One region of the Bacillus sp. Marseille-P3661 genome, then DNA from elsewhere that is predicted to be linked to it. Evidence: riboswitches for the same ligand, from Rfam matches in the RefSeq annotation. Region 1 holds a riboswitch; the other holds the start of a gene.

Region 1 (3,405 bases):
GCTGCTTTTTCCTTTACATACTCCCAAATTGGTACACCTGAGCCATTTAATCCAACTGTGATTTTTACAGGTTCTGTGCTTTCTGTTTCAGTTGTTTCCGTTGTTGTTTCTTCAGGTGCAGATGAATTACTTGAGCAACCAGCTAGAGCCACTCCTACTAATAAAACTAAACTTAATAAAAATGTTAAAGTTTTTTTCATTTTCCTATCTCCTTTTTTATCTTCTTCTTATAACCCTTGAAAGTTTATTTCCAAGAGATTGTAACCCTTGAACCATTACAACTAGGATAATTACAGTGATGATCATAACTTCTGTTTCAAAGCGTTGGTAACCGTAAGCAATAGCCAAGTCACCTAAACCACCGCCGCCTACAGCTCCTGCCATTGCAGATGCACCGATTAAACCAATTGTGGCAATCGTAATATTTAATATTAGTGAGCTTAGCGCTTCTGGTATTAAAACTTGAAAAACGATTTGCCAAGGTGTTGCCCCCATCGCTTCCGCAGCTTCGATGATACCAGGATCAATTTCTAGGATCGAACTCTCTACTAATCTAGCAATATATGGTGCAGAGAATATGATCAGCGGAACAATTGCTGCAGCAGTACCTATTGAAGTACCTACTATAAATCTTGTAAACGGTATGATCGCAACCATAAGAATGATGAATGGGATTGAACGAAAGATATTCACAATACCATTTAAAATATTAAATACAACAGTTTGCTCTAGCAAATGGCCTTTTCTTGTTACTACTAACGCAATACCTAATGGCACACCGATAATAGTAGCAAATAGTAGGGAAAAACCAACCATCACAATTGTATCCCATGTTGCCTCAACTATCTTTAGCCAAAACGTATCCCAATTAACCCCCATGATTGATCACCTCCTTAATTGATGCCCTACTTTCTACGTAAGCAACCGCCTTGTTAATTTCTTGTTGGTCACCGATAAATTCTACGATTAAGTTACCAAAGGGTCTTTCTTGTAGCTCAGTAATTTGGCCATATAGCACGTTTACATCGATATTATACTTTTTAGCAACCTCAGAGAGAATTGGACTTCCAGCATTTTCTCCAACAAATGTAATTTTATATACATTTGCGCCTCCCTCTTTATTGTTTAGAAGGCTAAGCACACTAGAAGGAATTGCATCCTGCATTACTGTTTTCACAAAGTTTTGGGCCGTTTGCGTTTTAGGTTGTGAGAAGACATCAAATACACTTCCTTCTTCTACTACATTTCCATATTCCATTACAGCTACACGGTCACAAATTTCGCGAATAACATGCATTTCATGAGTAATCATCATAATAGTAATACCGTATTCACGGTTGATTTGCTTTAAAAGTTTTAAAATTGAATCTGTCGTCTGCGGATCAAGTGCAGATGTTGCTTCATCACAAAGTAAGATATCTGGTGATGTTGCAAGGGCTCTTGCAATACCCACCCTTTGTTTTTGTCCACCTGATAGTTGATCTGGATACATATTTGCTTTATCGGCTAATCCAACAAATTCAAGAAGCTCCGTTACTCGTTCCTGTATTTGTTTTTTAGGAGCTTTTGCTAATTGTAAAGGATAGGCTATATTTCCAAATACAGTTCTTGATTGCAATAAATTAAAGTGTTGGAAAATCATACCAATTTTTTGACGTACCTTTCTTAGCTCGCTTTTCGGAATCGTCGTTATATCTTGATTCTGAATCATTACTTTTCCGTTTGTAGGTCTTTCTAATAAATTCACACAGCGAATTAACGTACTTTTTCCTGCACCACTGAACCCAATTACGCCGTATATTTGACCTTTTTCTACAGTTAAATTTACATTTTTCAAAGCATGAACCTTTTGTCCACCACTATCATATGTCTTTGTAATATTTTCTAAGGTAATCACAAAGCGAACCTCCTAGTTAAAAAAATAACCCTCTTCTATAGTCACAAGAAGAGGGTAGTATTTAATCATACCGCTCAACTTATCTACCAAGTTAAAAAACTTGCAGGAATTAGCACGGTATTCAAACAAAAGAACCCGTTGCCGAGGTTTCAAAGGGCCAGTCCCTCCACCTCTCTCGATAAGGAGATTATATTATAGTTTAACACTTTAGTTTATTAATATAATAATACGGTAAAGCATTAAAAAGATCAACTGGAATTTAATGTTTTAGTACCATATACTAATATAGAAAAAATAAAAAACCACTTCGACAAGAAGAAACTTTAACTTTTCCTCAAAAATTGCTTGCTAGAATTAGAACATTCTATGAAGTTAGTGGTTGTTAGATTTCATCGGGCCAATTTCTTTGCCAGATCTGAAAAAGTAATTTTTAAATTATTTTTAAATAATACTATATTTCTAACAATTTAACAACATATTTCGACATGAAATTTCTAGTAATTCATTCTAAACAACAAATACAAATTCTAATATGTTACGATAGTAATTGTAAGGAGGTAAAATTTATGCTACCTAGACATACACGAGTATTACAAAATGCATTAAATACTAGAAAAAATGAACTTTTGAATAAATCGCGTGAAATGGAAAACCAACTTTTGCGTATGCAAGATAACATAAAAGAAATCGCAAAAAAGGCCGAAATACTGGGTATTGAACAAACAAAAGAAGAAAAATGGGTTATCGTATATAGCTTAATGCAAAAACGCTCATTAAAAATCTTAATTAAAGACTGTGAAACTGCGTATCTCGGAAAATGGGATTTTTGTATGGAAACTATTATTAAAAAAGACCACACCATTTTTATAGCTGATATCAAAGGGCCAGAAAATTATGGGTATGGTACGATATGTATGAAATATCTTAAAGACATTGCAATCCAACAAAATATGGCGCTCATTTATGGTGAGCTTGCCGAAAGAGATTGGGGCCACCTCGGACGATTGATCCGTTTTTATAAAAAAAATCGTTTTAAAATTCAGCTCTATGAAAATGAAAAGTATGGAAAAATCGAATGGAATCCGATATATGGGTAAAGAGACTTTTATTAACAAAAAGGCAGCCCAAAGCTGCCTTTTCACAAGATACAAAATACGCTAGCCTGTCACACTAGAGCCCCCAAAAGATTAAATTCGATTATTTCAATAATCCTACCAGTTCAAGGCCATACACAATACCATCTTCACTAACATCCTTGGTAATATGTTTTGCTACTTTTTTAACATCATCATGGGCATTTCCCATTGCAACGCTATTGGCCACATACGTTAGCATCTCGATATCATTTAGGCCATCCCCAAAAGCATAGACATCTTCATTATTAAACCCCAAATGATCGATTATTACTTTTATTCCATTTGCTTTAGAGCCACCTGATGGCAAAACATCAGTAGATACTGGATGCCAACGCACAAAATCAAAGCCTTCAAACTTATCGATATATTCAC
Region 2 (3,405 bases), on a different contig from region 1:
TCCCATTTTAGTTTGCTTGTTCCAAATATTTCACGGAAGGTATCATTTTTTAGCGCATATTTCGTTAGAGTAGCTAGATCATATGCAGTTGTTTTTTGTTCTAAATGATAAAGTCCATGCGGGTTTCTAAAAGTTGTGTTCTTTAATCCAACCTTATTTTGAATAAATTCATTCATTCTATTGGAAAAAGCAGCAGAACTCCCATCGAAGTGTTCAGCTATTGCAATTGCTGCATCATTACCAGAACTAATTAAGATTCCCTGCACAAGCTTATGCAAGGGAACTTGTTCACCAATTTCTAAATAAACTCGTGTACCTTCTATATTTCTTGCATTTTCACTTACTGTAACAAGATCATCTAAATCGCCTTCTTCAATTGCAATAATAGCTGTTGCAATTTTAGTTAAACTCGCTGGATATAATGATGTATTCCTGTTTTTGCTGTATAGAATAGATCCAGTATTTGCATCCATTAATACAGCTGCTTCACTATCAATCCTCAAACTTTCGTTTCCATCCTGAGCGAATATATTATTTGGAAGTTGCACTGTTAATAAAATATGAATTAACGTTAATAGAATTATTTTTTTTACCATGATTCCCCTTTCTCCTTAAAACTACAGTCTATAATAGTATTCGTTGCAATAGTGGTTTTTAGGTTCCAAAATTATATTAAAATTCCCATGAACTACATTGATTACTGTTTGGATTTTAAAAGAGCAGTATAATAATGGTAGGCAAGCTATATTCTTCGTGTGTGGCAAGTAGTGAAAGGGTGAGTGGGGATCAAATGTATGCGATACTAAGTCAAATCAGTAATTTCTTAAGCCAACCATTAATAAAATTAGCGTATGGATTTGAAGGGATCCCTATATTAGCTGCTTTATTTCTAGGACTGGTCGGTGCATTGGCTCCTTGTCAATTTACAGGAAATCTTGGAGCAATCACAATATATAGCAATCGTTCCCTTCAAGATAAAGTAGCTTGGTCAGACGTGATTTGGTTTACACTTGGAAAAATGGTTGTTTTCTCTGGGCTAGGTTTTATTGTCTGGCTATTAGGAAAGGAATTTCAAGACTACCTCACGTTAATTTTTCCGTGGATTCGAAAAGCAATCGGCCCTATTCTTATGTTAATTGGTGTGTTTATGCTTGGTATCATTAAAATGAATTGGACGTTAACACTCGGAAATATTCCGGAACGTTTAAAAGTGGGGAGAACAGGGGCGTTTTTTATGGGGGCAGGCTTTTCGTTAGGCTTTTGTCCAACTATGTTCATTTTGTTTTTTGTCACATTAATGCCTATTGTACTTTCTACTTCTTTTGGAGCTATTTTACCTAGTATATTTGCAATCGGTACTTCATTACCGATAATAATAGCGATCTTTTTAATTTGGTATTTTGATATGAGTGGGTCTGCTATGAAGAAAAAAGGAAGGAAAATAGGGACCATTATTCAAAGAACCGCGGGAGTGTTCATGATCGTCCTAGGAATTTTAGATACAATTGCATATTGGCTATAGGAAAATAAAAAAAGTTGCTCAAGGTTTCTTAATCTAACATTAACATCTCGCCACCCAGTAAAATACGTTTTAAAAAACACAAAAAAACTATTGACGTGCTGTTTATAGTTTGTTATTGTTTAACTTATCAAATTAACGAATAATTTTTAACAGTAAAAAAATAAATATTTACTCTTATCACGAGTAGGCTGAGGGATTTGGCCCTATGACGCCCGGCAACCGCCCTATATGGGAATGGTGCTACTTCCAACAGACAGGAATGTCTGAAAGATAAGAGGGCGAAGCCGCAATGGTTTATGACTTCAACCTCTTTCTTTGGAAAGAGGTTTTTTATATGGAAAAAATTAAAGTTATACGAAAGGATGGAGCGAGCATATGAATACGGTCATTCTAGAAGGGGTTCGGACACCTTTTGGGAAGTGGAAAGGCAGCTTAGCTGGTTTAGAGGCAAAGGAAATTGGGACTTTAGCTGTAAAAGAATTAGTAAAACGTGTACCAGAAGTGGCAAGTGAGGCGGATGGTGTTTTACTAGCTCAAGTACTTCAAGCGGGGCAAGGTCAGAATCCGGCTAGGAGAGTCGCAATCGATGCAGGCGTTTCGTTGTCAGTCCCCGCGATTACATTAAATAATGTTTGTTTAGCTGGTTTAGCTTCAATTTCGGATGCAGTGCGACGTATTCATTTTGGAGAAGGAGACTTATACATAACCGGTGGATTTGACTCCATGACAAATGCCCCGTACACGGCGCCATTTCGCAAGGAACAATCGATGGGACCACTGCAACTGACGGATACATTAATTAACGATGGTTTGTGGTGTTCGTTAGCAGACGACTCAATGGGCGTGTTAACAGATTTGAAAAATAAAGACTTTAAGATTGATAGAAAAGCTCAAGATGAATATGCACAGCTATCACAAGAACGGGCAGCTGCTGCGCAACAAAAAGGTTGGCTCCAAGATGAAATTGTTCCATTAATACTGAATGGGAAAACATTTACAGACGATGAAGGCATTCGACCCAATTCTACGTTAGAAAAACTAGAAACACTTCGACCGGCATTTGTCGAAGACGGTACGATCACAGCGGGGAATGCGTCTCAAATGACAGATGGAGCAAGTGTAGGAATTGTTTCCACCGAAAAGAAAGCAGAGCATCTTGGCAAAACACCTTTAGCACGAATTCTAGGATGGGCTGAAATTGCTGGTCCCGATACGAGTTTGCATACAAAGCCAGCGCAAGCCATTAAAGCGGTGTTGGAGAAGACCAAGTTAACTTTGAATGATATTGATTTATTTGAAATCAATGAAGCTTTTGCAAGTGTTGTTGTTGCAAGCTGCCGCGAGCTAGGAATTGGCTATGACCGAGTGAATGTTAATGGTGGCGCGATTGCCATCGGTCATCCGCTGGGTGGAACAGGATTTCGTCTTGTCCTAACAGTAGCGAAGGAGCTACAACGCCGAGGTGGCGGCAAGGGAATCGCATCGCTTTGCGGCGGTGGCGGCCAAGGCATGGCTGTTTTAATAGAAGTTCCAAAAAGCTGGTAGAAGTAAACCAAACCGAACGGTAATAAACGAAACTACTGCATTTTTAATAGCGTAAATACAAAAGACTGAAGATTTTTATAAACTGAATGTTTTTACTAGAAAAACAATTATGGAGGATGAAAACGATGATTTATACTTACTTTGCACTGATAGCCTTATGCTGGACCGTTGGATTAATTATATGGAAGAAATCTTATGTAACAAAAGAGGGGAGCGATAAATAATGCCTACAGTAACGGGGTCTTTATTTTGGACGATTATTATCCTATTGATTGGTTATTTTGGAGTTGTTGTTTGGATCGGGAAAAAAGGAAATCGTTTTAGTAAGTCAATGACAG

Evidence for each region. A riboswitch is a leader RNA that binds a small molecule or an ion and turns the genes downstream of it on or off. The one in region 1 is predicted to bind S-adenosylmethionine.
Region 2: it holds a riboswitch for S-adenosylmethionine, as region 1 does, so the genes downstream of both, C1724_RS02480 (acetyl-CoA C-acyltransferase) here and C1724_RS15130 (methionine ABC transporter ATP-binding protein) in region 1, are expected to answer to the same signal.

The regions. Positions count from the first base shown of each region.
Region 1 covers NZ_LT965954.1:825,216-828,620, forward strand. The annotation lists gene C1724_RS15120 (MetQ/NlpA family ABC transporter substrate-binding protein) at 1-200, opposite strand, end outside; gene C1724_RS15125 (methionine ABC transporter permease) at 217-879, opposite strand; gene C1724_RS15130 (methionine ABC transporter ATP-binding protein) at 869-1,897, opposite strand; SAM riboswitch class I at 1,974-2,082, opposite strand; gene C1724_RS15135 (hypothetical protein) at 2,464-2,994, shown strand; gene C1724_RS15140 (Cof-type HAD-IIB family hydrolase) at 3,095-3,405, opposite strand, start outside.
Region 2 covers NZ_LT965953.1:549,664-553,068, forward strand. The annotation lists gene C1724_RS02470 (D-alanyl-D-alanine carboxypeptidase family protein) at 1-596, opposite strand, end outside; gene C1724_RS02475 (urease accessory protein UreH domain-containing protein) at 791-1,522, shown strand; SAM riboswitch class I at 1,694-1,799, shown strand; gene C1724_RS02480 (acetyl-CoA C-acyltransferase) at 1,898-3,067, shown strand; gene C1724_RS02485 (sodium:solute symporter family protein) at 3,291-3,405, shown strand, end outside.